Regions from separate parts of the Microbacterium sp. Root280D1 genome, predicted to be linked through region 1. Evidence: predicted binding sites of a transcription regulator. Region 1 holds the regulator's gene; the other holds the start of a gene.
What was found. The regulator LexA, encoded in region 1, represses DNA repair genes until DNA is damaged. The targets are predictions, from matches to a motif close to TCGAACANNTGTTCGA.

Region 1 (14,860 bases):
ACCGTCGCTGTCGTCAACGGGAAGGGCGGGGCGGGAAAGACACCGGCCACCGTGCTGCTGTCGGCGGTCTTCGCGCAGTACGGCGGCGCCGGGGTTCTCGCGTGGGACAACAACCAGACCCGCGGCACCCTCGGCTGGCGCACCGAGACGGGGGCGCACGATCGCACACTGCTCGAACTGCTTCCGCAGACCCAGCGCCTGCTGGGAGCCCAGGGACAGTCAGCCGACCTCGCGCACTTCGTGCATCACCAGCCGCAGGAGAAGTACGACGTCCTGCGGTCGAAGCCCGTCCGACTGGCCCACGAGAATCGGCTCCGGCCCAGTGACGTCGACTCCATCCACGCGATCGCGGCCAAGTTCTACCGTCTGATCATCATCGACTCCGGCAACGACGAGTCCGATCCGATGTGGCTGCGGATGATCGACCTCGCCGACCAGATCGTCGTGGCGACGACGACACGTGACGACCATGCCGAGGCCGGGGCTCTGCTGCTCGAGGCACTCGAAGACCGCGACGAGCGATCCGCACGGTTGGCTCGGGAGTCAGTGGTCGTCGTCAGTCAGGCGGACCCGAAGGCATCCCCCGCCGAAGTCGCAGACGTCATCGCCGGATATCAGCCGCTCGCGCGCGAAGTCGTCGGCATCCCCTTCGATCGGGAGATGGTCGACGGTCACCTCCGTCTTCGTGCACTTGCGGCGCCGACGCAGCGGTCGTGGCTCTCTGCCGCGGCCGCCGTCGCCCGAGGCTTCTGAGCCGTTCGGCAGAGGACCCGACGGACCGGTCGTCCGAGGTTCGGATCGACGGCGGCTCAGCGGGCTGCCGACGCGTCAGGACCGAAGGCTGTCGACCCAGTTGCGGAGCAGCTGGATTCCGGCCTCTCCGGACTTCTCGGGATGGAACTGCGTCGCGGAGAGCGGCCCGTTCTCGACCGCGGCGAGGAACGGATCGCCGTACGTCGACCACGTGAGCACCGGCTGAGGGAACGGCGGGATGACATCGAGCTCCCACGACTGCGCGGCATAGGAGTGCACGAAGTAGAAGCGTTCGTTCTCGATGCCCTTGAACAGCACCGATTCGGCGCCCGGCTCGACCGTGTTCCACCCCATGTGCGGCAGCACCGGCGCGTTGAGCTCCGTGACCGCTCCCGGCCATTCGCCGAGACCCTCGGAATCGTGCCCGCGCTCGACACCGTGCGCGAACAGAACCTGCATGCCGACGCAGATGCCGAGCACCGGGCGCCCGCCTGCGAGCCGGCGATCGATGATCTCGTCACCGCCGTGCGCGTAGAGCGCATCGCGGACGGCCTGGAACGCGCCGACTCCGGGCACCACGAGACCGTCGGCCTCGAGCGCCTCCGTGCGGTCGCGCGTCAGCACCGCATCAGCACCGGCGGCGATGAGCGCCTTGACAGCCGAGTGGACGTTGCCGGATTCGTAGTCGAAGACGGCGACCCGGGGAGCCCTGCTCACAGTGCGCCCTTCGTCGACGGGATGCCGTCGACCAGGGGGTCGAGGGCCTTGGCCTGGCGGAACGCCCGAGCGAATGCCTTGTACTCGGCTTCGGCGATGTGGTGGGGGTCGCGGCCCCCGAGAACGCGTACGTGCACCGTGAGTCCCGCGTTGAAGGTGATGGCCTCGAACGTGTGGCGCACGAGCGAACCGGTGAAGTGGCCGCCGATGAGGTGGTGCTCGAAACCGGCAGGCTCCCCCGTGTGAACGAGATAGGGACGCCCCGAGATGTCCACGACAGCCTGCGCGAGCGCTTCGTCGAGCGGCACGAGAGCGTCGCCGTATCGCGAGATGCCGGACTTGTCGCCCAGCGCCTCGCGGATGGCCTGACCGAGAACGATCGAGATGTCCTCCACGGTGTGGTGTGCGTCGATCTGCGTGTCCCCCGAGGCGCGCACCGTGAGGTCCGTGAGCGAGTGCTTCGCGAAAGCCGTCAGCATGTGATCGAAGAACGGCACCGACGTGTCGATACGGCTCGCACCGGTGCCGTCGAGGTTCAGCTCGAGCTCGACGGTGGACTCCGACGTGCTGCGCACACGCGTGGCGGTGCGCGGGGTCTGGGCGGGGCTGCTCATGAAGCCGATCCTATCGAGGCGAGGGCATCGAGGAATGCCGTGGTCTCCGCCTCGGTGCCCGCGGTGACGCGGAGGTGCCCGGGTATCCCGACGTCGCGGATGAGAACACCCTGCTCGTAGAGCTGCTGCCAGACCTTCTGGGGCTCTGCGACACCCCCGAACAGGACGAAGTTCGACCAGGACTCATGCGGGGTGTACCCCAGCGCCTCGAGCGTCGCGGAGATGCGATCCCGCTGCTCGACGATCTCCTCGACCATGCCGAGCATCACGTCGGAGTTGCGCAGAGCGGCGACGGCTGCGGCCTGCGTGAGAGCGCTGAGGTGGTACGGCAGGCGCACGAGCCGCAGAGCGTCGATGAAGGCAGGATCCGCGGCGAGGTACCCCACGCGGGCACCCGCGAAGGCGAAGGCCTTGCTCATCGTGCGGGAGACGGCGAGCCGCGGTCGTCCCTCGAGAAGGGTCAGAGCCGATGCCGCGTCGTGCGGCGCGAACTCCTGGTACGCCTCGTCGACGACGACGATTCCGTTCGACGCCTCGTACACGGCTTCGACGACGTCGAGGCCCAGCGGCGTGCCTGTCGGATTGTTCGGAGAGCACAGCAGGATGACGTCAGGATCGACATCTCGCACCTGCGATGCCGCCTCTTCGGGGGTGATCGTGTAGTCGGGCTGCCTGGTGCCGGCGACCCAGCGCGCTCCGGTGCCCTTCGAGATCAGCGGATACATCGAGTAGGTCGGGGCGAAGCTGAACGCCGTGCGGCCCGGCCCGCCGAACGCCTGCAGAATGTGCTGAAGGACCTCGTTCGACCCGTTGCCCGCCCAGATCTGAGCCGGTTCGAGACCATGACCGAGGTACTCCGCGAACCCTTCCCGGAGCGTGGTGAACTCGCGATCCGGGTAGCGGTTGACATCGCGGAGCGCGACCGCGATGTCGTCCAGGATGTCACTGGCGACCGCGTCGGGAACCGGATGCGTGTTCTCGTTGACGTTGAGTGCGATCGGAAGAGGCGCTTGCGGCGCTCCATAGGGCGTGAGCCCTCGGAGGTCGTCGCGAAGAGGGAGGTCGGCGAGTGATGCAGTCACCCTTCCCATGGTAGGCCGCCTTCGCTACACAGACGCCCGTGGTGACGGAGTGTGAACGCGCATCCGCGCCGCACCGCTCGATCGAACGGCCCTCACGGGTTCATTCCGAATACTGCGCCGGAATCGCCAGCTCCTGGCCGATCTGCAGCTCGCCGCCGCGCAGCAGGTTCAGACGCGTGATGTCGCCGATCACGTCGCGCGGATCCGCGCCGGGGGCCACGCTCTCGGCGATCGACCACAGCGTGTCGCCGGGCATCACCGTCACCGTCGCGAACGATGCCGTGGCGGTCTGTTCGCCTGAGGCCATCGCACTGCCGCCGCTGAGTGCGGCGAATGCGATCCCGGCTGCGAGCGGCACGGCCGCGACAGCGAGAACGACACGTCGACCGCGCGCCGTCAGCTTGAGCCGCGTCGCCGGACGAGCCGGAAGGACTGCTGCACTGCTGAAGGTGATGGTGCTCATGTCGTGCTCCTCTGCATCTACCGCGTGGGCGGTGAAGTTGGCGTAGCGTTCGCATTCGCGCCTCGGCCGGGAGCCGTGAATGCGAAGCTACGTTCCGAAGTTATCTTCGAATTCGAACATCTGTCAAGCGTTCTTCGAAACAGAAGTCCGGGAATCGGCCGACACGCTCGAACAGATCTTCCACTTCGGCGCGATTCTCGGATACGGTTTCGATGTCAACACCCCACCACGGGCCTCCGACATTCGAACTGAGACGCCGGAATCGCACACCTGAGGAGCACCATGAGCGACATCTCCGCCCCCGACGCCGACGTCCCGCGCACCCGTCGCCGCAAGAGCCTGAGTCCCAAGCAGATGGCGATCCTCGAGGTCATCCAGACGTCGATCAGCCGTCACGGGTACCCGCCGAGCATGAGAGAGATCGGCGACGCCGTGGGCCTCAAGTCGCTGTCCAGCGTGACCCACCAGCTCGGCCAGCTCGAGCTGAGCGGATATCTGCGACGCGACCCCGGCAAGACCCGTGCCATGGAAGTGCTCATCGACCTCCCCGGCACCAGCGGAGAGAATCCCGCCGATGTGGCGACCCCCGTGGGCGATGCGGCGCTCGTGCCGCTCGTCGGCCGCATCGCCGCAGGTGTCCCGATCACCGCCGACCAGCAGGTCGAGGAGATCTTCCCGCTCCCCCGGCAGCTCGTCGGCAAGGGCGACCTGTTCATGCTCAAGGTGTCCGGCGAATCGATGATCGATGCGGCGATCTGCGACGGCGACTGGGTCGTGGTGCGGTCGCAGAGCAGCGCCGAGAACGGCGAGATCGTCGCCGCCATGCTCGACGGCGAGGCGACGGTGAAGGTTCTCCGTCGACGCGACGGCCACACCTGGCTGCTGCCTCGCAACTCCGCATTCGAGCCGATCCTCGGCGACGAGTCCGTCATCCTCGGCAAGATCGTCGCCGTGCTGCGCGCGGTCTGACTCCCCTCCCACCCTGCCGGTGACGGCGGGCGTCGACGCACCATAGGCTCGAACCATGTCGTCGCCGTTCGGTACCTGGACCTCTCCGTTCACCCCCGACCGGATCGCCGCGTCGTCTCCGCGGATCGATGGCAGCGCCTTCGTGGCTGACGAGATCTGGTGGGGTGAGTCGATCCCTGCCGAGGGCGGTCGCCTGACCGTGCGAAGTTCGACGGGTGCCGAGATCCTTCCCGCGCCATGGAGTGCTCGGTCTCGCGTGCACGAGTACGGCGGCGGGGCGTGGACCGCGGATGCCGACGGCACGCTGTACTTCGTCGATGCCAAGGATCAGCGCGTGCACCGCATGCCCCGCGGCGGTGTCCCCGTTCCTCTGACACCCCCGGGCCCGGCGCACGGCGGTCTGCGTCTGCAGAGCGGCCGCCTGTTCGCCGTGCGGGAGGATCTGTCCGTCTCCCCTCACCGACGCGCCATCGTCGAGATCCCGACCGACGGGTCGGCATCCGACCGGCCTGCGCTGTTGAAGACCCTCGTCGAAGGCGAGTCGTTCTACGCTCATCCGGCACTGTCTCCCGACGGTTCTCGTGCCGCGTGGGTCGAGTGGTCCGGCGATCGGATGCCGTGGCAGCGAGCGTCGTTGGTGATCTCGGACGGCACCGCGCGCACAGAGCTGTCCACTCGCGCCGCGCTGCAGCCCGAGTGGACGGCTGACGACGAGATCGTGTACTCCGACGATCCCTCGGGCCGCTGGGCTCTGCACCGACAGCGTGTCAGCGGAGCCCAGGCGGTCGGCACGGCGGAGCAGATCACCGACGACGACGCCGACACGGGATACGGCCTCTGGGTGCTCGGCAATCGCTGGTACCGCCCGCTCGCCGACGGTCGCGTCGTGGCTGTGCGCACGAACGGTCGCGACCGGGTCGTCGTCATCGACCCCGACGGCAGCGCCCACCGCATTCCCCTCCCCGCAGACGGCCACGTGAGTGTCGACGATGTCGCGGGCTCCCGCGCGCTGCTCTCCGGAAACAGCTCGACGACAGAACCCGGGGTCTGGTGCGTCGACGTCGACACGGGTCGCGTCGAGGCCGTCGCGGGAGCTGCGCCGACCGATCCTGCGTGGATGCCGCCCGCATCCGAGGTCCTGGTCGACGGCTCGCACGGGCCCGTCCATGCCTTCGCGTACCCGCCGACGAATCCCTCGGCCCACGCTCCGGCCGCGGATGACGAGCTCCCGCCCTACATCGTGCTCGTCCACGGCGGCCCGACCGCGCATGTGACCGGCGCGGCGTCCGCCGCCGTCGCGTTCTGGACGAGCCGCGGCATCGGCGTGCTCGACGTCAATTACGGCGGATCGACGGGCTACGGCCGTGCGTACCGCGAACGGCTGGACGGCGGATGGGGCGTGGTCGACGTCGACGACGTGATCGCAGCGGCCCGCGGCCTCGCCGATGCCGGGCTCGCGGATCCCGCCCGCATCGCGATCAGAGGCGGCTCGGCGGGCGGTTGGACAGTGCTCTCGTCGCTGGTGCGGGGAGGGACGTTCGCCGCGGGGATCAGCCGATACGGAGTGGTCGACCTGCAGATGCTGAGCGCGCACTCCCACGACTTCGAGGCGCACTACATCGAGGGGCTGGTGGGTCCGCTGCCCGAGGCGGAGGCACTCTACGTCGCGCGTTCGCCCCTGACACACGCCGACCGGATCGACGTGCCGGTGCTGCTGATGCAGGGTGCGGACGACCGTGTCGTGCCACCGGCACAGTCCGAGGCGATCCGCGATGCGCTGGCGACGAGTGGTGTGGAGCACGAGTACGTGCTGTACCCGGGTGAGGGCCATGGCTTCCGGTCGAGCGAGACGATCATCGACGCCCTCGAGAGGGAGCTCGCTTTCCTCGGACGCGTGTTCGGATTCACGCCCGCGCGCTGATCACTCCCCCACGCGGTTGCGCAGGCGCATCGCGCGCTCGGCTTCGCGGGTGTCCTGACGCTCGCGGAGGGTCTGGCGCTTGTCGAACTCGCGCTTTCCCTTGGCGAGAGCGATCTCGACCTTGGCGCGACCGTCGGAGAAGTACAGCTTCAGCGGGATCAGCGTGTAGCCGCCGGCGGAGACCGCGTGCTGCAGCTTCGCGATCTCCTCACGGTGCAGCAGCAGCTTGCGGACGCGCTTCGCCGAATGGTTGGTCCAGTGGCCCTGCGAGTACTCCGGGATGTGCACCGAGTCGAGAAAGACCTCGTTCCCCTTGACGAACGCATATCCGTCGCTCAGGTTCGCGCGCCCCTGGCGCAGTGACTTCACCTCGGTGCCGGTGAGCACCATCCCCGCCTCGTACGACTTCTCGATGTTGTAGTCGTGACGTGCGCGACGATTGGTCGCGACGACCTTCTCCCCGCGTTCCCTGGGCATGATTCTCTCCTGATCCGCGTCGCGCAATGGTTCCGGTGCCCGTCACGGGCGCACGACAGCCTGTCAGTCTATACCGCCGCGCGGGTCAGGTGCGAAGCCAGCGACGGATCGCGAAACCCGCCGACAGCGCGGCGAGCACGACGCCGATGCCGATCAGCACCGGGACGACGACGGCAGCGTCCTGCATCGACACCCAGGTCGTGATGAACGGCACGCGTCCTCGGAGGTAGCCGTCGACGCCGAAGTGGACGCCGGCGACGACGGCCGCGCTTGCGAGGGCCGAGCCGAGGAAGGCAGCGAAGACGCCCTCCAGGACGAACGGCGTCTGGATGAAGCGGTTGGACGCCCCCACCAGGCGCATGATCCCGATCTCCTTGCGTCTGGCGTACGCGGAGAGCCTGATGGTCGTGCCGATCAAGAGGATGGCGGCGATCAGCATGAGCGCTGCGATACCGACCGCGATGTAGGTCGCGACCGTCAAGGCGGAGAACAGGGGTTCGAGGTACTGGAGCTGATCCTGGACCTGCTCCACCCCCGCGACACCGTTGAACGCCTCGGAGATGACCTGCGACTGGCCGGGATCCTTCATGGTGACGAAGAAGACCTCGAACGCCTGCTCGGGCGAGATCACGCTCGCCTGGTCCTCGCCGAGCTGATCGACGAGCTTGGCGTACGTGTCTTCCTTGGAATCGAAGCTGACCTCGCTGATGAGAGGAGCGAGCGCCTCGCCGTCGAGCTGTGCTCGCACGGCGTCGACCTGCTCCTCCGAGGCGCCGCCGTCGACGCAGGTGTCCTGCTCCGAGATGTCGGAGCACATGTAGACGGCGACCTGCGCCCGCTCGGTCCAATAGCCGCGCATCGTGCCGATCTGCGCCTGCATCAGGATCGCGGCGCCGACGAAGGTCAGCGAGACGAATGTCACGAGCACGACGGAGATGACCATCGAGATGTTGCGACGAAGCCCTCCGAGGGCCTCCGCGAGGATGAGTCCGATTCTCACGACGTCGGCCCCACTTCTTCCGTGCCGTCGTCGGACAGACCGAGTCGATCGGCCACCCCGAGCTCGGCGACGTCGACCTGCGGCAGCACGATGGGATGCGTCCGCGCCGCGAGGGCGACCGCCGGCTGCTCGTCTATCACCGGCGGCTCGATCGGCGCCGCCTGAGCCTCGGGAGTCTCGGATGCGGTCGGGACGGCGTCTGCGGACGCCGATTCCGCCTTGCGCTGCGCGCTGAGCTCCTCAGCGAGCGCGGCGCGGACCAGCGAGAGGTCGGCGGTCTGGCGCTGCACCTCCTGCACAGCAGTGAGTGCAGCGGCCGCGGCGGCACCGCGCACCTCCTCGGGAACCAGACGCGGGATGTTCGACGTGTCTCCGTAGCCGCCGTGCACCTCGTCTCGCACCATCTCGCCATCGCGAAGTTCGATGACCCGACGCTGCATCTGGTCGACGAAGCCCGCCTCGTGTGTCGCCATCAGCACGGTGGTGCCTCCGGCATTGATCCTGGCGAGGAGCTGCATGATGTCGACCGACGTCGCCGGGTCGAGGTTTCCGGTCGGCTCGTCCGCGAGCAGGACCTGGGGGCGATTCACGAGCGCCCGTGCGATCGCGACGCGCTGCTGCTCGCCGCCGGAGAGCTCGTGCGGCATCCGCTTCTGCTTCCCGTCGAGTCCGACCAGCGCGAGCGCCTCGGGCACGGCCTGCTGGATGAAGCCGCGCGACGAGCCCGTCACCTGCAGAGTGAAGGCGACGTTCTGGTAGACGGTCTTCGACGGCAGCAGTCGGAAGTCCTGGAACACGGATCCGATGTGGCGGCGGAAGTACGGCACCTTCCGGTTCGCAAGCGAACGCAGATCGCGGCCGAGCACGGCGACTCGACCCGTCGTCGGCACGTCCTCGCGGAGGATGAGTCGCAGACAGGACGACTTGCCCGACCCCGACGCGCCGACGAGGAAGACGAACTCCCCGCGCTGCACTTCGAAGTCGACATCGGACAGAGCGGGCCGCGAGGTCCCGCGATAGCGTTTCGTGACGTTCTCGAACCGAATCATGGCGGTTCGAGCCTAAGCGCGCACCCTCGTCTGCCTGCGAGCGACACCCCGCTCGACCCCCCTGCGTGTCGCACTCCACTGCTATACATGGAGGTGCCGATCCGTGCCGTCAGCATGGACGATACTCCGAGGGGGAACCATGACGACGCCTGCAGGCTGGTATGACGACGGATCCGGGCGTCAGCGGTGGTGGGACGGCACCCAGTGGACCGAGCACTTCGCCCCCATCGTGGAATCCGCCCCGTCTGCAGCAGGCGAGTCGGCCGGCGGTCTGACCGGCGAAGCGACCACGGACCGGGGTTCCGAGTCGGCTGACGTATCGGGCCACTCCTCGTCCGACGCGATTCCCGATTCGGCAGCAGCCGCGGAGACGGCCGCTGCGATCGAGTCGGTCGCCGCGGTCGAGAGCCAGTCGTGGAACACGCCCGCACCCTCCGACTCCCGCGCCGACGCGGAGACTCCGGCCGAGCCGTCCGCCCACCAGGACGCGGGCGCCGCGCCCTCATACGGCGCGCCCGTGACCGATGCCCTTGTCGACGAGGCCGGCACCACGCATGAGCAGGGTTCCACCTCTCCGGAGTCCCCGACGCCGACCGACGACATCGTGCCCCCGTATGCGAACACCGCGGGTCCCTCCGAAGGTGGTGCACCCTCCTACCCGGGCACCGCAGCCCCCTCGTATCCCCAGGAGTACCCGGTCGCGCCCGCATACCCGGGTTCGGCGGCACCCTCACCCTCGTACCCCGGCGCCGCCGCGTACGCTCCCGCCGGACAGCAGTATGGTGCGCCCGCCGGATACCCGCCCGCATACGGCGCCACGACCCCGGTGGCTCCGGCCCGCCCGTCGGTCCTCGGGCTCGTCGGGCTCGGACTCGCGGCGCTCGGAACGATCCTGTCGTGCATCCCGGTGATCTTCTGGCTCGGATGGCTACTGCTCGGCGTGGGCTTCATCGTCTCGCTCATCTCGCTCTTCCTCAAGGGCAGGAAGTGGCCCGGCATCTCCGGACTCATCCTCTCGATCATCGGCGCGATCATCGCGGTCGTCATGTTCTTCGTCATCGTCTTCGCGACGGTGTCCGAGGCCGTGCGCGATCTGCCGTCCGCGCCGCCGTCGAGCGATTCCGACACCGGAATCGACGACGGCACGACCGACGACGGCACGGGGTCCGCGCAGGTCGAAGAGGGCACGATCGGCGACACCGTCGCACTCACCTTCCTGGGCGGGAGCGGCGAGATCACTGTCACCGAGGCGCGCTGGGCGACCAGCGACGGCTCGAGCGTCCCCTCGACCAACGGCGGTTACGTGACCCTCGAGACGACGTGGACCGGTGTCGAGGGCACGACGGCCGCGAACCCGCTGTTCACCTCTCTGGAGACGGCAGAGGGAGTCGAGGGTCAGGTCGACTTCTTCGTGACGGGCGCACCGAACGAGCTCCTCGACCCGGGGCAGACGGTCAGCGGCCCGATCACCTTCGACATCGCCCAGAGCGAGTCCTACGTCTTCGTCGTCACTGACGAGGCCGGACGCGACATCGCGCGCATCGACGTCGCTCCGTCGGCCGGCTGAGACCCGAGCGGAACGGCGATCATGACGGTCCCGGCAGGGTGGTACGACGACGGAGCGGGCCGACAGCGCTGGTGGGACGGCGCAGTCTGGACTGAGCACACCGTGACCACCGAGACGTCGTCCGTGGCGAACACGCCACAGGGGCACGGCCAGCATGCCACGGAGGAGCCCACGGTCGCCGCATCGGCGGACCCGATCTTCGAACCGCCCTATGCCTGGCAGTCGTCGAATCCCTCCCCCGGGGCCTCCGCAGAAGTGCCGCAGTACGGGCGCGCGTCGATGCCCGCGACCTCGGCAGGCGTCGTCGCCTCCCACGATGCGACGGCAGGGTTCGGGTCGTACGGCCCTGTGCCCCCGAAGGCGAACACGAAGGTCTCTGTGCTCGGCATCATCGGTCTCGGCATGGCCGCGCTCGGCGTGGTCCTCTCGTGCATCCCGCCGATCTCGATGGCTGGTGGGGTTCTGCTCGGGATCGGATTCGTGCTCTCGCTGATCTCCCTGTTCCTCCGGGGTGCGAAGTGGCCGGGAGCGGTGGGCATCGCGGTGGCCGTGCTGGGTGGTGTCGTCGCGATCGCCATGATGCTGCTGACCCTGGGCGCCTCGGGGCTGTCGTCGATCGTGCCGACGTCCACCTCGACCCCTCAGGCGACCCAGAGCACAGAACCCGACGACACCGCCGAAGGCTCTCCCGGCAGCGCGGGAACCGAGACCGTGACGGTCAACGAACTCGAGGTCGGTCACTGCATTCCGCTCATCGAATGGGAGGAAGAGGTGTACGAGCTTCCGATCGTTCCGTGTGACGCGCCGCACACCGACGAGGTCTATTTCATCTTCGATGTGCCAGAGGGCGAATTCCCCGGGGACGACGAACTGCAGACCATCGCCGCCGAGAAGTGCGACGTCGCTTTCGAGGAGTTCGTCGGCATCCCCTATGCCGATTCGGAGCTCGACAACTATTGGTTCGTACCGACTGAGTCGTCATGGAAGCGGATGAACGACCGCGCAGTCCAGTGCATCGTGATCAGCTACGACGAGATCACGGGCACCCTCGAAGGCGCCGACCGCTGAGACGAGCGTCGCTCAGTCCTCGTCTTTGCGCTTGCGCCAGCGGATGCCGGCCGAGATGAACCCGTCGAGATCGCCGTCGAACACGGCAGCCGGGTTGCCCGACTCGTGTCCGGTGCGGAGGTCCTTCACGAGCTGCTGACCGTAGAGGAAGTACGAGCGCATCTGGTCGCCCCAGCTCGCCGTGATGTTTCCGGCGAGCTCCTTCTTCTTCGCGGCTTCCTCCTCCTTCTGCAGCAGCAGGAGTCGGGTCTGAAGCACGCGCATCGCGGCAGCACGGTTCTGGATCTGCGACTTCTCGTTCTGCATCGAGACGACGATGCCGGTCGGGAGGTGAGTCAGGCGCACGGCGGAGTCGGTGGTGTTGACGGACTGCCCGCCGGGACCCGACGAGCGGAAGACGTCGACTCGGATGTCGTTCTCGGGGATGTCGACCTCGGTCGCCTCCTCCATGAGAGGGATGACCTCGACAGCGGCGAAGGACGTCTGCCGCTTGTCCGCCGAGCCGAACGGGCTGATGCGGGCGAGGCGATGCGTCCCTGCCTCGACCGACACCGTTCCGAATGCGTAGGGAGCGTCGATCTCGAACGTCGCCGACTTGATGCCGGCACCCTCGGCGTACGAGGTGTCGAGAACCTTGACGGGATACTTGTGGCGCTCGGCCCAGCGCAGGTACATGCGCATGAGCATCTCGGCGAAGTCGGTGGCGTCGTCGCCGCCTGCACCCGAGCGGATGGTGATGATGGCGGAGCGCTCGTCGTACTCGCCGTCCATCAGCGTCTGCACCTCGAGCTGATTGATGATCTCGGTGAGCGCGTTGAGCTCGGCGCGCGCTTCGACGGCGGAGTCCTCATCGCCCATCTCGTTCGCCAGGTCGACGAGAACCTCGAGATCGTCGAGCCGACGACCGATGCCCTCGACTCTGGCGAGCGCCGACTGGCGGTGGCTCAGAGCACTGGTCACCTTCTGGGCGCGTTCGGGGTCGTCCCAGAGGTCCGGCACGCCGGCTTCCTCGCTGAGGCGCGCGATGTCGGAGCGGAGGGTCTCGACATCGATGACCTCGCGGATGTCACCGTAGGTGAGTCGCAGGGCCTGGATGTCGGCGGAGAGATCGAGTTCGAGCATGTCGCGTCCAGCCTAACGTGCCGCCCCTGCGGGCGGGGACGGCGTTCGAACGGGAGTAGCGTGAATCGGGTGAGCAGCGCATCCACGGTCCTCAGGCGATTCGGACCGATGGTGTACCTCCCGACCGTGCTGTTCTCGCTCGGTGAAGGCGCGGTGATCCCTCTGATCCCGGTGATCGCTGCGCGGATGGGCGCCGACGTCGCCTTCGCCGCCCTGGTGGCATCCGCCCTCGTCGTGGGTCAGCTGTGCGGCAACCTTCCTGCGGGCTGGGCCGTCGCGCGCATCGGCGAGCGCTTCACGATGGTGATCGCGGGTGCGATAGCGATCCTCGCCGGCGTCGGAATGGTGTTCGCCCCCTCGCTGGGCGTGCTGGCCGCCTCCGTGTTCCTCCTGGGGTTCTGCGCGGCCGCCTTCGGCCTGGCGCGTCATGCGTTCATGACGACGAGGGTTCCCCTCGCGTTCCGTGCTCGCGCGCTCTCGCTGCTCGGTGGCAGCTTCCGCCTCGGAATCTTCATCGGGCCGTTCGTCGCCGCTGGGCTCCTGCAGCTGTTCGGTTCGGAATCAGCCGCGATCTGGTTCTTCCTGGGCTGTCTCGTCGTGATGGTGCTGCTCGTGCTGCTGGGCCCCGATCCCGAGAAGACGATCGCCCCGACGACCCCTGTGCGCACCGCCGCACTCGCGGATGATTCCGGCGAACCGGTCACGGGCTCGATTCCGACGACCGCGCGCGCGGGCATCTTCCGCACGATGTGGCAACAGCGCAGCGTGCTCGGACGACTGGGACTCGCCGCCGCGTCGCTGTCCGCGGTGCGATCGGCACGTCAGGTCGTGCTTCCCCTGTGGGGACTCTCACTCGGACTCGACGCCTCGACCATCGCCCTCGTCGTCGGAATCTCGGGAGCGATCGACTTCGCCCTGTTCTACGCCAGCGGCCAGGTGATGGACAGGTTCGGGCGTCTGTGGGCGGCTATGCCGGCGATGGTGCTGATGGGCGCGGGGTTCCTCGCCCTGTCCTTCACGCACGACCTGGAAGCCGCGGTCCTGTGGTTCGGCATGTTCGCCGCCGTGCTCGGGGTGGGCAACGGGCTCTCGAGCGGCATTCTGCTCACACTCGGCGCCGACGTCGCGCCGAAGGAGGAGCCCGCCGCGTTCCTCGGCTCGTGGCGCACGCTGACGGATGCCGGCGGAGCGGCCGCTCCGCTGCTGGTGTCGGCGATCGTCGCGATCGCGTCACTGCCGATCGCCGCAGCGGCGATGGGTGCGATCGGCCTGATCGGCGCGGGTGGATTCATCCGCTGGATCCCGCGTTTCGTTCCGCGCAGCACACAGGAGGAGTCATGACCGCTGCCCTCCGCGCAGACGTGCGCCGCCTGGTCGTCGCGGCTCCGTCGTCGACGGATCACGATCGCGATGCCGCGGCCTACTTCGCGACGTTCTTCGCCGACGATCATGGGCCGGTCTCCCGCGACGACGGTCCCGATCACGCGACCGCTTCGGCGCTCGTGTTCGACCGCTCACTCACTCGCACGCTGCTCGTCTTCCACGCCAAGGGGCAGTTCTGGGTGCAGCCAGGCGGACATCTCGAACCCGACGACACCTCTGTGGCGGATGCCGCTCTGCGCGAGCTGCGGGAGGAGACCGGTGTGGACGTCTCCGCCAGCGCGGAACCGCTCGTGTACGACCTCGATCATCACGCGCTGTCCTCGGCGTTCGGTCGGTGCGCATCCCATCTCGACATCGGGATCGGCGTCGTCATCAGCGACGATGCCGACCTGATCGTGAGCGACGAGTCGGAGGACGTGCGCTGGTGGGCGATCGACGCGCTGCCGTCGCAGGTGCCGCAGGGCTTCGCCGGGCGGGTGCGACGACTGCGCGATCGTCTGGTGAGCTGACGTCGCATCCGGCGGAGGTCGCCCTCGTGCAGGTCGACCCGAGCGAACGATCACCCCAGAGCGGTGCGACTCATCCCCGTCGCCTCGAGGCGCACCCCGTCCGTCACGAACAGTGACACGAGCGGCGGATGCCACAGGGTCGAGACGGTCACGCGTGCTGAGTGCC
Region 2 (14,860 bases), 490 kb from region 1:
CTGGAAGATGAAGCCCACCCGGCTGCGGAGGGCGCGCAGCGCCTTGCCCTTGAGCGTCGGGACCTTCGCGCCGAGCACCTCGATCTCGCCCGAGGTCGGCACCTCGAGACCGTCGAGGTGGCGCAGCAGCGTCGACTTGCCCGAGCCGGAGAGCCCGAGCAGCACGACGATCTCGCCGCGTGAGACCTGCAGCGATGCGTTCTTCAGCGCGGTGGTCGAGCCGAAGGTCTTCGTCACACCGTCCAGGCGGATGAGGGCATCGGTTGCCGTGTTCATGTCAGTTCTCCAGGGTCGTGGCGTCGAGCGTGATTCTTGCGGGTGAGCGCCCCGCGCTCCGCTGCCCCGGGTGGGAGCACACTGCGGAACGGGGGCGCTCGGCTGACGCTGCGGTCAGCGATAGGGCGTCAGCCCTGGCACTGCTCCGCTTCGGTCTCCTTGCAGATGTCGCGGATCAGGTCGTAGTACGCGTCGTCGACGGGCTTGGTGGCGTAGAACACGCTGCGGAACGCATCAGTGTCCGCGCCCTCGATGCCGGCGGCGATGATGTCGTCGATCGTGATCTCGGAGAGTCCGTCGATGAGCTCCTGCGCGACGTCGTCCGGCAGAGTCGACGAGTAGACGAGCGGCGCTCCGGGGACCATGGTCTCGTCGATGACCTTGACGGCATCCGACTTCTCGACCTCGGAGTCCTCGGCGAATCCGACCTCGCACTCGACGCCTTCGCCGACCTTCTGCACGCTCACGTCATGCTTGCCCGCGAAGACGGGCGTGATGTCGGTCTTGGGGTCGATGCCCGCCTCGAGCAGGTTGTAGGAGGGGAAGAGGTATCCCGACGTCGACGAGGGATCGACGAAGCAGACCTTCTTGCCGGCGAAGTCCTCGATGCTCGAGATGTCGCTGTCGGCAGGCACGATGGCTTGGGAGTAGTACCCGGGCTCCTGGCCCTCCTCGGTCACGATCGAGGAGATCGGGGTGAGCTTCGCGCCGTTGTTCGTGGCGGTGACGTAGGTGAAACCGGAGAACGAGGCGACATCGACCTTGCCGGCGACGGCGGCCTCGATGAGCGCCGCGTAGTCGGTGGACTCGTGGTACTCCACCGTCTTGCCGGTGATCTCGGCGATGTAGTCCATGAGCGGCTGGTAGTTCGTCTCGGTGTCGACCGAGTCGGGCACGACGCCGAAGACGAGCGTGTTCTCGTCGACGGCGAATCCGCCGGCGGCCGATGATGCGTCGGCACCGGACGCGCCGGTGGCCTCTGCGGAGCCGGAGCAGGCGGCGAGGCCGAGCGCGAGGATCGCGGCGCCGGCGAGTACGGGGAGAGCGCGGAGCTTCATGAGGACCTTTCAGAGTGAGAGGGGTGATCCACGAGCCACTCTGACAGGGCAACAGCCAAGATATGTACCTAACTTGGAAGAGTTCAAGGTCCGTTCACCCGGTCTTTCCTCGGATGAACATCGAGGGAACGCGCAACCGTTCCACCTCGATAGCGAAGTAGTATGCCTATGTGGCCGAAGCTGTATACACCCAGATCGCAGACGACCTCCGCGCGCAGATCGCGGCGGGCACCCTGCGCCCCGGCGACGACGTGCCGACCGAGGCGGAGCTCGCCGAACGGTGGCGCACCTCGCGGGGTCCGATCAGGAACGCTCTCGCCGCCCTGCGCGGAGAGGGCCTGATCGAGACGGGGCGGGGACGCCCCGCGCGGGTCGTGTCGCGCAAGGCCAGCCAGGCGGTCGATGTGTCGGTGCCGTTCACTCGCTGGGCCCGCGATCTCGGGGTGACTCCGGGCGCGCAGACGCAGGAGTTGAGCCTTCGCAGGGCCGGTGACCGCGCAGAACTGCTCGGAGTGTCACCCGAAGACACGATCGTCAGCGTCGTGCGACTGCGCCTGCTCGACGGCCGGCCGACGATGCTCGAGCGGCTCTTCTACACCGAGGCAGTAGGACGACGACTGCTCGACGTCGACACGGACGAGGTCTCGATCACGGAGTACCTCGGGTCGGTGGGACACCCGATCGTCGGGCTCGAGCACCAGATCGACGCCGTCGCCGCCGACGAGCAGGATGCCGCCCTGCTGCGCGTGCCGCAGGGAACGCCGATCCTTCGACTCAGCCGCATCTCCCGTGATGCGAGCGGGCGCATCTTCGAGGCGTCCGAAGATCGCTACCTCAGCGAGGTGGTGCGGTTCACGGTCGCGGCGTCGGGGATCTCGACGGACGGGCACTACATGCGTGCAGTGGGCGGCTGAGAGCCGGCCAGTCGATCGGCATCGATTCCTCGAGGTGACTCGTCGGAGGAAGCCGATCGCGAGCGCGATGGGGATCAGATTCCAAAGACCGCGCTCGCGATCACAGCGCTGGGGATGCGCTATTTCTGGGGTATACCCAATGTAAGCGCCCGGCTACACCATGGAACACGGTCTATAGTCGAGATCTACCCTGGACTTTCGTCTAGGTTTCACGTCGAAAACCCCGGAATTCCGCGGATCTGGCTCCCAGCGTACCGGAATACCGGTACGCAATCCCCTGCCATTTTCAAGCCGGGATGCTGGGATGCCGGAGGCGTCAGACGATCGGCAGCAGCGCCGAGACGACCCAGCGGCCGTCGAGTTCGCCGGCGCTGAATTCGCCGCTGGCACCGAGAACCCGTTCGGCCATGCGGCCGATGCCCGTGCGGCTCGAGGAGAGCTCGCGACGCGGCGTGATGGAGAGCGGACTGCTCACCGCCATCTTCGCGGCGTCGTCGTCGATGTCGAATCGGATCTCGACTTCGCCCGCGCCGGCGTACTTGAGGACGTTGGTGGCGGACTCTCGCATGATGCGCGCGAGGATGATCTCGGCGGCCCGCGGGACGCGCTCATCGGAAGGGTCGCCGATGACGGCCACGGCATGGCCGGCGGCTTCGAACTCCTGCGCGGCCTCCTCGACGGAGGCCACCAGATCACCGGAGGGCATTCCCTCGGAGCGGGGTCCGTCGTCTGCGAGGTCGATCACGAAGCGGAGGTCGGTCATCGCCTTGCGTGCGGCGATGCGAATCGCCTCCTGCGAATCTCTGCTCGTGCGATCGTCGTCGAGCATCTGCACGTGCAGCGCCACCACGGTGAGGTGGTGCGCGATGCTGTCGTGCAGCTCGCCGGCGATCCAGCGCCGCTCAGCGAGTACTGCCTGGCGTTCCTGCTCGGCCTTCTCGGCCAGTTGCATCTCTAGCGTCCGCCCCCGAGCGAATGCCAGGCGAAGCGCATAGCCGACGGCTCCGGATACTGCGGCGCCGACCAGGAAGATGCCGATGTTGAACGCATCCGTCGAATCGCCCATGGCGACCAACGCGGATGCGACGAGGAAGACTCCGACATAGGACAGGACCAGTGAGGTCCACCCCAGGCGCACGATCAAGCCGGCCGCGAAAGCGGCGACGGTCAGCACCTGGGCTTCGATGCCGGGGATGAAGGATAGGGCGAACACGACGCCGAGGGCGTATGTCGCGATGAGTGGCGACCAGAGGAAGAGGCCGAGGACTGCAGTGGATGCGATCCCGATTGCCGCTGTCAGAGGTTCCAGCCCCGGAGGGAGGAACAGTCCGACGATGTCGAAGATGACGATGGTCCCGACGACCGCCAAAACGGCGATGCGTTCTATCGTGCTGAGCTTCTCGCCCCTGCCGAGTCGGGTGACGTCAGAGCGGTCACCCGTCGAAAGACTTGAAGCCATACTTCAGTATCTCCTTTTCGCCATATAGATTAGCGGTAGAAGCCGAAGAAGTGACCAACCTGGTTCCAGAAAGACATATACGTTCACCTCCTTTATTGCACTTTTGACTAGCGATGTACTCATCTTCTCGGTGATCTGCGAGCGGCACATCTGTCTCACGGCTACACCTCGATAGCCAAAGGTCTAATACCTCGCGCCGCAGGTAGACCCCGGTTAGGCTTCCTCCATGTCCCAAATCCGCGTCGTGATCGTCGATGACGATCCCCTGGTGCGCTCAGCGCTCTCTCACTTCGTCTCCCGCGACCCGGAGATCACGGTGATCGCCGAGGCGGAGTCCGGGCTCGAGGGCATCGAGGTCGTGGAACGCGAGCGTCCCGACGTCGTGATGATGGACGTGCAGATGCCGGAGATGAACGGCATCGAGGCGACGGCGGTGATCAGCGAACGCTGGCCTGAGATCAAGATCCTCGCGGTCACCACGCTGGACGGCAGCGACACCGTGCTTCCGATGCTCAGCGCAGGTGCGTCGGGCTATCTGCTGAAGGACTCGAGCGCGGCGAGCATTCTCGAAGGTGTGCGAGAGGTGTACAGCGGAGCGAGCTCGCTGTCGCCGCGGATCGCGTCGCTGTTGATCAAGCACGTGCGGGATACGGAGCCCGTCGGCGGCGACGACACCCTGGAGGCGCTCACGGATCGCGAGCAGGAGGTGCTGCAGCGACTCGCGCAGGGGATGTCCAACGCCGAGATCGCGCGCACACTGATCGTGTCGGAGGGAACCGTGAAGGCCCACCTCGGCCGCATCATGTCGAAGTGGCACGTGCGCGATCGCGTGCAGATCCTCGTCACGGCAGCGCACGCCGGGCTGGTCGACTTCCGCTGAAGCGGGCAGCTGACCGGCGGGATCGCTGACCGGCGGGATCGCTGACCGGCGGGATCGCTGACCGGCGGGATCGCTGACCAGCGGGATCATTGGAGTGAGACTGTTGAGGCGCGTCCATTGAGCCGGGCACGGTGAGTCCGGCTCGCTGAGTCTGGCCGGCTGTTCGGGATCAGCAGCACTTGCCGTGAGGATGCCGCCGCGTATCACCCGGTTCGAACGAGGCACCTTCGGTCACGGTCCGCGGGGAGGCTGTGTTGTGGGGTGCGCCAGCGTTGGTCGGGGTCCCACCAGTTCGGTCCACGGACTTCGGGGAGCCCGTTGTTCATACGGATCTCCCACTGCGAGGTGCCCAGGGATCGGTGGTGCCACCAGCACAGCGGCACACCGTTGTCGGTATGGGTCGGCCCACCGCGGGCGTGTTCGGTGACGTGATGGATCTCGCACCAGGATGCGGGCACGTGACACCCGGGGATGAGGCATTCCTTGTCGCGGACGATGATCGCCCGGCGTTGATGCACGGTGAACACGCGGTCGGTGGTGCTGATCCCGATGATGCGCCCCTCGTCCAGGAGCACCCGTTGGATCGCCCCCGCACATGCGGTCTGCGCCGCGACGGACACAGGCACATGCGCACCGGATCCGGGGATCGTCGCCCACCCGCCATTGCCCGCACCACCACCCGCGCCGGCGATGCCCGCACCGAAGGCAGAACCTTCCGCATGGTGGGCGAGGTCTGTCGCGTCGACGGTGACGACGAGCACCGGGGATGCACCACCGAGCGTGGGCATGTCCTTGTGACGGGCGGCTATCGCGAGAGCGGCGGCGAGAGCATCGTGGCGTTTCTGCGACGCCGTGCGATCATCGAGCACGCTGCGCTCATCCACATTGAACGGATCAACACCCGGGTCAGCACCGGTGTCTGTGTCTGTGTCTGTGTCTGTGTCTGTGTCTGTGTCTGTGTGACCGGTGTCACCGCTGGGGGTGAAGAACACTCCCGGCATGGGCGGGCCGTCACCCTTCGGGTTCAGCATCGCGTCCAGGATCAGCTGCAACTGGGCCGCGGCATCCGGAGTCAGATACCCTCGGATCGCATGCATCCCGTCCGTGAGACGACCGATCGTGATCCCGCGCTTGCGCCGCGCGTCCTCATCCTTCGGCTCCTCCCCGTCCGGGTCGAACATCGAGGCGAGATCCTCCGCAAGAGATTTCAAATCCTGCACCGTCGGCGCCGGACCAGAATCCGCGCCCCCGCCGATCCCGTGCCCGCGGGCGCACCCCGCCAACGCCACATCCGCCGCCAACCGCTGATCCACGCTCAACCGGTCCCACACCCGCTCGATCGGGCCCGTCGCCGCCAGAAACCCCGTGACACCCACCACACCATCCAACAAGGCCACGCGCATCTCCGACCACCGCGCCGGCATCCGCTCCCCCGCCAGACTCACCGGCCGGCGCACCAGATCGACGACCCTGTCGACCCGGGACGCACCCCGCACATCCACGCCCACCATCCGCTGCACCAGCTCGTTCACCCCGCGACACCCTGCCGCATGCGGAAACCCCGCAGGATCCCCGGTCGCCACGGTCTCCACGATCACCGCCTCGGCCCGCCGGAACACGGCCCCCGCCGCCTGCAGCACCGCGACACGCTCCGCATCGCTCAACCCCGCCAGCGCGTCATCACACAGCACCGCATCAAGGTCAGCGACGACCCGACCCAGACGCTCCACGATGCTGTTCATACCCTCGAGTCAACACGGAACCACCGACATCCGACCCCCGAAACCAGTCCGATTTAGACCAGATCAGAGCACGTATTCCAATCTCCCGGAATGCCGCACAACGCAGGCACAAGAGGAGCGGAGAGACCAGTCAACGAGGGCAGAAGAGACAAGAGGAACGAGGAACGAGACACGAGGAACGAGACACGAGGAACGAGGAACGAGACACGAGGAACGAGACACGAGGAACGAGGAACGAGAAACGAGGAACGAGGAACAAGGAACGAGGAACGAGACACGAGGAACGAGAAACGAGGAACGAGACACGAGGAACAAGACACGAGGAACGAGGAACAAGGACCCAGACACGAGGAACGAGACCCCGCCACGAAGCACCCGTCACGGGGCACCCGATCAGCGCCGGAGCGGCTCGGCCTTCATGAAGACGTCGACCGCGTCTTCGCTCTCGAGTTCGAAGCCGTGCCTCTCGTACAGCCGTCGCGCCGGACTGCCCTGCAGCACATTGAGGCGGAACGGCCGGTCATCGCCCGCATGACGCGTCTCCAAGGCGTCCGCCAGCACCGCGGAGCCGAGGCCGCGGCCCTGCTGAGCGGGATCGAGGTAGAAGTGCTCGATCCACACCGCGTCGCTCTCGGGCCTCACCGCGATGAGGCCCACGTCCCGTCCGGCAACCACGATCACTCGCGTGTTCTGCGGGACGAACCCATCGAGGAACCGCTGCCGCACACGCACCGGGTCGAAGCGTCCGAGACGCTCCAGATCGGCGCGCATGACGATCGCTCGCAGCTCCGACATCCAGTGCGCATCCGACGGACTGCTCTCTCGAAGACTCCACCCGGCGCACACAGCATCCATACAATCACGCAGGCCACGCACCCGGAGCGACCGCGACCACGACCACGACCACGACCACGACCACGACCACGACCACGACCACGACCACAGAACCACGACCACAGAACCACGACCACAGAACCACCGCCGCAGAACCACCGCTACAGCGCGAGCAGCACGATTCCGCCGGCGACGACCGCGGACGCGGCGAGACGCCATCCGGGCCTGCTCTCCTTCAGGGCGAAGACACCGAACAGGCTGACCACCACGACGCTGACTTCGCGCAGCGGCGCGACCAGTGCGACCGGAGCGATCTGGATGGCCGTGAGCACCAGGATGTACGAGAGCGGCGACAGGATACTGAAAGCCACGATGCGCTTCCACTGCGTGCGGCCGAGCGCGCGAACGGCCGCCCATCGGCCTCGGACGCCGAGCGAGTAGAACGGGATCTCGAGCAGCATCGTCCCCACCATGAAGGCGACGGGCGAGAGGTTCCACGTGCGCACGGCGTTGGCGTCCCAGATCGTGTAGACCGCGATCGCGACGCCGGTGAGCAGACCGAACACGAGCCCGGGATCCAGGCGACGCGACCGGTCGGCGCGTCCTCGGTCGACGAGACCGATCGCGACGACTCCGAGGATGATCGCCGCGACGCCGGTGAGCGCGAGGGCCGACGGGCGCTCCCCGAGCACCAGCACGGCGACGATCACAGAGAGGAACGGCCCGGTGCCCCGAGCCGTCGCGTAGACGGTCGAGAGGTTGCCTTCGCGATATCCGCGTTGCAGCACCGCCATGTAGGCGACGTGCAGCACACCGGAGACTCCGACGCCGAGCAGGAACGCCAGAACGTCGTCGGTGCCGAGCCCGCCGGTGAACGGCACGACCCCGATCCAGACGGCGGTTCCTCCGACGGCCCCCCACCAGAGGAACGGCGTCCCTGCGCGGCTCACGCCGTGGGCGATGATGTTCCAGGCGGCGTGCGTGACGGCTGCGGCGAGGACGAGAGCGAAGGCGAGAGCGGACATCAGAGACCCTTCCGTTCTTCGCGGGCGCGACGAACAGGGTCCTCCGGGCTTTTGTCCTGTCAGATGACGGCGCTCCTGCGGAGGAGCACCGTGGCGCCGCTCGGACCAGACGGGACGAACCCCGGAACCCTAGGCGCTATCGAGATCGACCGTACCGGCCGATGGTGACGAGAAGGTGAACGACCGCCATCCGACCGTCGCGGAGATCGCGCATCGAGTCGCCGATTACGATCGAAGGACCGCCCCTGCAGGAAGGTCGCTCATGCCCGTCACCCCGGACGCTCTCGCCCACGCCGAGGATCTCGCCGACTTCGTCGCCGCCTCGCCCTCGAGCTATCACGCCGCCGCCGAGGTGGCCAGGCGCCTCGAGGATGCCGGTTTCGCGCGTCTCGAAGAGGATCAGGCCTGGGATGTCGCCCCCGGCGGACGCTATGTCGTCGTGCGAGACGGTGCCGCGATCGCGTGGACGGTTCCGGGGGACGCCACCGCGACCACGCCCGCTCACATCCTGGGTGCTCACACCGACTCCCCCGGCTTCAAGCTCAAGCCGCAGCCGACGACCGGTTCGAGGGGCTGGCTGCAGGCGGCCGTCGAGGTGTACGGCGGTCCGCTGCTGAGCTCGTGGCTCGACCGCGAGCTGCGTCTCGCCGGACGGCTGGCCCTCGCCGACGGACGCGTGGTGCTCGCCGACACGGGAGCGCTGCTGCGGCTTCCCCAGCTCGCGATCCACCTCGACCGCGAGGCGAACACGGGCCTCGCGCTCGACAAGCAGTTCCAGACGCAGCCCGTCTGGGGCCTCGGCGACCCGACCCAGGAGGACATCCTGGCCGAGCTCGCCGGTTCGGCCGGCGTCTCGGCATCCGACATCCGCGGCTACGACGTCGTGATCGCCGACACAGCGCGCGGCGCGATCTTCGGCAAGGACCGCGCGTTCTTCGCTTCCGGCCGACTCGACGACCTCGCCTCGGTGCACGCCGGCGTCGTCGCGCTCGAGAAGATCGATACGGCAGTCAGCGGACCGATCGCGATCCTCGCGGCCTTCGACCATGAGGAACTGGGCTCCAACTCCCGCTCCGGCGCGGGCGGCCCCCTGCTCGAAGACATCCTCGGCCGCGTCTACGACGCGCTCGGCGCCGACGCCTCCGAGCGTCGACGCGCGTTCTCGGCGTCGTGGTGCCTGTCGAGCGACGTGGGCCACTCGGTGCACCCGAACTACGTGCACAAGCACGACCCCGTCGTGCAGCCGCTGCTCGGCTCGGGACCGATCCTCAAGCTCAACGCCAACCAGCGCTATGCGACGGATGCCGTCGGCTCCGCCGCCTGGCGCGGCTGGTGCGAGACCGCCGACGTGGTCACGCAGGAGTTCGTGTCGAACAACAACGTGCCGTGCGGCTCGACGATCGGCCCGATCACGGCCACGCGTCTCGGCATCCGCACGGTCGACGTCGGCATCCCGATCCTGTCGATGCACTCGGCGCGCGAGCTCGCCGGCGTCTCGGACCTGCACGACCTCACCCGCGTCGCCGGAGCTTTCTTCGCCGGCTGAGCCCTGCCGACGCCCTCGCAGGCCCTGCGCAGTGCCAGGATGATGGCATGACGGACATCAAGCCTGCTCTCATCGAGCGCGCGGGCATCGAGATCATCCCCGAATCCGAGCGCACCGCCAAGCCGAGCGACCTCTTCTGGCCGTGGTTCGCGGCGAACGTCTCGGTGTTCGGCATGTCGTACGGCTCGTTCGTGCTGGGCTTCGGCATCTCGTTCTGGCAGGCGACCCTCGTGTCGATCATCGGCATCGTCGTGTCGTTCCTGCTGTGCGGACTGATCGCGATCGCCGGCAAGCGCGGTTCGGCGCCCACCATGGTGCTGTCCCGTGCGGCGTTCGGCGTGCAGGGGCAGAAGGTTCCGGGCATCGTCTCGTGGCTGACGTCGATCGGCTGGGAGACGTTCCTCGCGATCATGGCCGTGCTCGCCACGGCCACCGTCATCACGCAGCTCGGCGGTGACGGCGACAGCATCGCGCTGAAGATCACCGCCACCGTGATCGTCGCCGCGCTCATCGTCGCGGCATCCGTGCTCGGCTATCACACGATCATGAAGCTGCAGTCGGTGCTCACCTGGGTCACCGGCATCGTGACGGTGCTCTACATCGTCCTCGCCGCCCCGAGCATCGACATGGCGGCCGTCCTCGCGCGTCCGGACGGCGGGATCGGACAGGTCACCGGCGCTCTCGTCATGGTCATGACCGGCTTCGGCCTCGGCTGGATCAACATCGCCGCCGACTGGTCGCGATACCAGAAGCGCACGGCATCCGACGGGGCGATCGTCCTGTGGAACACGATCGGCGGCTCGGTGGCTCCTGTGATCCTCGTCATCTTCGGTCTGCTGCTCGCCGGATCCGACGACGAGCTCAGCGCGGCGATCGCCGCCGACCCGATCGGCGCGCTCGCGACGATCCTGCCCATCTGGGTGCTCGTTCCGTTCCTGCTCACCGCCGTGCTGGCGCTCGTCTCCGGCGCGGTGCTGGGCATCTACTCCTCGGGCCTCACGCTGCTGAGCCTCGGCATCCGCATCCCCCGCCCGTCCGCGGCGGCGATCGATGGTGTGATCCTCACGATCGGCACGATCTACGTGGTGTTCTTCGCGACCGACTTCCTCGGTCCGTTCCAGAGCTTCCTCATCACGCTGGGCGTGCCGCTGGCGTCATGGGCCGGCATCCTGATCGCCGACATCCTGCGCCGCAAGAAGGACTACGACGACGAGGCGCTCTTCGACAGCCGCGGCCGCTACGGCGCGTGGGACTGGATCTCGATCGGCACGATGGTGATCGCGAGCGTGATCGGCTGGGGCTTCGTGCTCAACGGATTCGCGGATGCTGCGCCATGGAACAACTGGCAGGGCTACCTGCTCGGCCTCGTCGGGGGTGTCGACGGCGACTGGGCCTATGCCAACCTCGGGGTCTTCTTCGCCCTCGTGCTGTCGTTCGTCGTGACCTGGTTCGCCCGGGCCGGAAAGATCCGCGCGCAGGAGGCCTCGGCGTGAGCGACGGTCCCTGGCTGATCGTGATCGATCCTCAGCAGATCTTCGCGTCGCCCGGATCTGCGTGGGGATCGCCGTTCTTCGCCGACACGATGCCGCGCATCCGCGAGCTGGCCACGACTTTCGGCGACCGCGTGATCGTGACGCGCTGGATGCCGACGGCAGACCGCTCGACCTCGTGGGGCGCCTACTTCGCCGCGTGGCCGTTCGCCGACCAGCCGCCGACGGATCCGCTGTTCGACCTCGTCCCCGACGCGGCCGGGCTGTCGCCGCATCCGACTCTCGACCTGCCGACCTTCGGCAAGTGGGGCGCAGAGATCGAGGCGGTCGTCGGCCGAGGGGCGCACGTCGTGCTGACGGGTGTCGCGACCGACTGCTGCGTCATCTCGACCGCACTGGCCGCAGCGGATGCCGGAGCGCACGTCACCGTGGTCGGCGATGCCTGCGCGGGATCGACGGCGGAGAATCATGCGGCCGCGATGCAGGTGATGGGTCTCTACCCGCCGCAGATCACGATCAGCGACACCGCCTCCGTGTTGTCGGGGCTCTAGCTCCCCGCGCGCACCGCGGCCGCGATGTCGGCGGGCGACCCCCGCCACGGAGCTCCGTGCCCGGGCAGCACCCATGATGCCGACACGGCAGCCAGCCTGTCGAGAGACGCGATGGCCTCGGTCGGCTCATCCGTGAATGGCGCGGGCTGAGGACCGACCTGCCCCGTCAGCACATGGCGCGTGGTGAGGGCGTCGCCGACGAACACCGCGTCCGCTGCGGGAATGTGCACCGCGATGCTGCCCGGCGAGTGTCCCGGCATCCCGATGATGACCGGAGATCCCGGCAGGTCGAGCACCTCGCCGTCGGCGACCGTCATGACGTCGGTGACATGGCGCGTGCGCAGCCCGTTCTTGCGCACGCCATAGGCGAGGAAGCCGAGCAGTGGACCGACGCGAGCGGGTCCCATCGGGGTCTTCGGCTTCTCACCCGTGCGCACGCGGTGCGCGTCGGCGCTGTGGATGAAGATCGGCACGTCTGCTTCGCTGCGCAGCCGCTCGGCGAACCCGATGTGGTCGCTGTCGCCGTGGGTCAGGACGAGGCCCCTGATGTCGGAGAGCGGGCGCCCCAGTTCTGCGAGGGTGCGCTGCAGATCGTTCCAGTGCCCGGGCAGCCCGGCGTCGACGAGCGTGATCCCCTCGGGCAGATCGATGAGATATGACGCGACGATGTCGTTGCCGAGTCGATGCAGGTGCGGTGCGAGCTTCATGGCCGTTCCCTTCGCGGTGGCTTATGATGGCTAGACTACGTAGCTATCATAGCTAATGTCAATAGCCATGAAGGAGACTCGGATGCCGACCCCCGAACGAACCTCGCTGGCGGCCATCATCGACGCCGGTCGCGACATCCTCGAATCCGCCGGACCCGCGGGACTCACCATGCAGGCGGTCGCCGAGCGAGTGGGCGTCCGCGCACCTTCCCTCTACAAGCGGATCCGCGATCGTGACGCTCTGCTCTCCGCAGTGGCGGAGGCCTCGGCCGACGCGCTGACGGTCAGGCTCGACGCCGCAGGCGACGAGCTCCCCCTCCTCGCCTCCGCCTACCGCACCTTCGCGCACGAACGCCCGCACGCGTTCCGCCTGCTGTTCACCGCCTCCGCGCCCGAAGACGCCCTGCACCGGACGTCTGTTCCGGTGCTGCGCTCATGCGCCGCTCTCGTCGGGCCGGATCGGGCGCTCGATGCGGCCCGGCTCTTCACCTCCTGGGCGACCGGGTTCCTGCAGATGGAACTCGCCGGAGCCTTCCGTCTGGGCGGCGACGTCGACGAGGCGTTCGACTACGCGGTGGAGCGCATACTCGCGGGACTGACCGCCTGAGAGGTCGGAGCACCCCGCTCGGTGGCCTGCCGATCTCACCGCTCGGCGAGCGGCTGCGCCGAAGAGCAACCGGAATACTGCCAAGATGATGCGCGGAGAGGGGTTTCCATGACCGCGAGCGCGCACGACGACGGATCCGTCCACCCGACGAAGGGTCGTCGCCCCTGGCATCGCACGAAGGTGGCGGTCGGAATCGTGCTGATCGTCGTCGCCGTGGTGACGATCATCGGCGCGCTCACCCCCTGGCCGTCCGCGATGGCGATCCGCGCGGTGTTCACCCGGGGCGGCGACGAGACTGCCGCCGAGATGGACAAGCACGTGCCCGACACCGAACTCACCGAGAAACTCGATCTCGCGTATGCGGACGGAGGCGCCGACACCACGATGGACGTCTTCACACCGGCATCCGCCACGGGCCCGCTTCCGACCGTCGTCTGGATTCACGGCGGCGCCTGGATCTCGGGATCGAAGGAGAACGTCGACCCGTACATGCGGATCCTCGCTGCGGAGGGCTACACGACCATCGCCGTGAACTACACGATCGGACCCGAAGGGGTGTATCCGCTCGCCGTGCACCAGCTCAACGACGCGCTCGCCTACATCGACGCGCACGCCGACGAGCTGGGCGTCGACCCGACCCAGATCGTGCTCGCGGGCGACTCCGCCGGAGGTCAGCTGGCCAGTCAGATGGCGACGCTCATCACGAGCCCCGACTACGCCGAGATCATGGACGTCACCCCGGCGCTCGAGGCCGAGCAGGTGGTGGCGACCGTGCTGAACTGCGGCGTCTACGACCTGGCCGCACTCGCGACGCTCGACGGCATCGCCGGTTGGGGGCTGAAGACCTCGATGTGGGCGTACTCAGGCACCAAGACCTGGGCCGAGGACTCGACCGGTGCCACGATGTCGACGATCGACTGGGTCACCGAGGACTTCCCGACGACCTACATCTCGGGCGGCAACGGCGACGGTCTCACCTGGCTGCAGTCGATCCCCATGGCCCAGCGGCTCGACGCGCTCGGCGTCGACGTGACGACCCTCTTCTGGCCTGCGCCGCACGAGCCGCAGCTGCCCCACGAATACCAGTTCCATCTCGACATGCCGGATGCGCAGACGGCCCTGCAGAAGACCATCGACTTCCTGGACGCGCACACCACCCGCTGACGGGGCGGGGTCGGCGTGGGCCGTCTTTCGTGTCCCGCTGCCTACTTCATCGTGTCGAGGATGCCGACGAGGTCGTCGAACGTGGTGAGCGGATTGAGGATCGCGAAGCGGGTGTTCGGTCGGCCCCCGTGCGAGCTCGGCACGACGAACGCACGCTGCGAGTCGAGGAGCTCGTCGGACCACCGGTCGTAGTCGCCGCGTTCCCAGCCCTCGCGTTCGAAGACGACGACCGACAGCTGGGGGTCGCGCACGAGACGGAGCTCGGGCCGCGCGGCTATCTCGGCGGCGATCCGCTGCGTCAGAGCGAGCGTCGCGCTCACGGCCTCGCGATAGGCCGTCACCCCGTAGGTCGCGAGCGAGAACCAGAGCGGCAACCCCCGGGGGCGCCGGGTGAGCTGGATCGAGTAGTCCGACGGGCTGAAGTCGCCCGCGTCGGTGAGCGTGTCGAGGTATTCGGCGTGCTGGGTGTGCGCGCGACGACCCGCATCGGGGTCGCGGTAGATCAGCGCGCAGCAGTCGAAGGGCGCGAACAGCCACTTGTGCGGATCGACGATCACCGAGTCGGCGCGCTCCACCCCGGCGAAGACACCCCGGGCCTCGGGGGCCA

Region 2: a site for LexA is predicted at 6,394-6,409, ahead of ASE34_RS13940 (HNH endonuclease signature motif containing protein). Genes of this name have one in related genera too.

The regions. Positions count from the first base shown of each region.
Region 1 is NZ_LMJK01000003.1:791,728-806,587, reverse strand. It holds gene ASE34_RS16400 (MinD/ParA family protein) at 1-753, shown strand, start outside; gene hisH (imidazole glycerol phosphate synthase subunit HisH) at 829-1,470, opposite strand; gene hisB (imidazoleglycerol-phosphate dehydratase HisB) at 1,467-2,084, opposite strand; gene ASE34_RS16385 (histidinol-phosphate transaminase) at 2,081-3,175, opposite strand; gene ASE34_RS16380 (LysM peptidoglycan-binding domain-containing protein) at 3,267-3,629, opposite strand; gene lexA (transcriptional repressor LexA) at 3,912-4,598, shown strand; gene ASE34_RS16370 (prolyl oligopeptidase family serine peptidase) at 4,654-6,519, shown strand; gene smpB (SsrA-binding protein SmpB) at 6,520-6,996, opposite strand; gene ftsX (permease-like cell division protein FtsX) at 7,082-7,996, opposite strand; gene ftsE (cell division ATP-binding protein FtsE) at 7,993-9,045, opposite strand; gene ASE34_RS18215 (DUF2510 domain-containing protein) at 9,185-10,612, shown strand; gene ASE34_RS16345 (DUF2510 domain-containing protein) at 10,634-11,680, shown strand; gene prfB (peptide chain release factor 2) at 11,693-12,802, opposite strand; gene ASE34_RS16335 (MFS transporter) at 12,911-14,143, shown strand; gene ASE34_RS16330 (NUDIX hydrolase) at 14,140-14,694, shown strand; gene ASE34_RS16325 (hypothetical protein) at 14,745-14,860, opposite strand, start outside.
Region 2 is NZ_LMJK01000003.1:299,061-313,920, reverse strand. It holds gene phnC (phosphonate ABC transporter ATP-binding protein) at 1-276, opposite strand, end outside; gene ASE34_RS13960 (phosphate/phosphite/phosphonate ABC transporter substrate-binding protein) at 405-1,334, opposite strand; gene ASE34_RS13955 (GntR family transcriptional regulator) at 1,505-2,248, shown strand; gene ASE34_RS13950 (sensor histidine kinase) at 2,565-3,707, opposite strand; gene ASE34_RS13945 (response regulator) at 3,934-4,587, shown strand; gene ASE34_RS13940 (HNH endonuclease signature motif containing protein) at 4,791-6,329, opposite strand; gene ASE34_RS13935 (GNAT family N-acetyltransferase) at 6,723-7,124, opposite strand; gene ASE34_RS13930 (EamA family transporter) at 7,325-8,188, opposite strand; gene ASE34_RS13925 (M18 family aminopeptidase) at 8,451-9,734, shown strand; gene ASE34_RS13920 (purine-cytosine permease family protein) at 9,782-11,227, shown strand; gene ASE34_RS13915 (cysteine hydrolase family protein) at 11,224-11,775, shown strand; gene ASE34_RS13910 (MBL fold metallo-hydrolase) at 11,772-12,482, opposite strand; gene ASE34_RS13905 (TetR/AcrR family transcriptional regulator) at 12,565-13,089, shown strand; gene ASE34_RS13900 (alpha/beta hydrolase) at 13,198-14,253, shown strand; gene ASE34_RS13895 (pyridoxal phosphate-dependent decarboxylase family protein) at 14,295-14,860, opposite strand, start outside.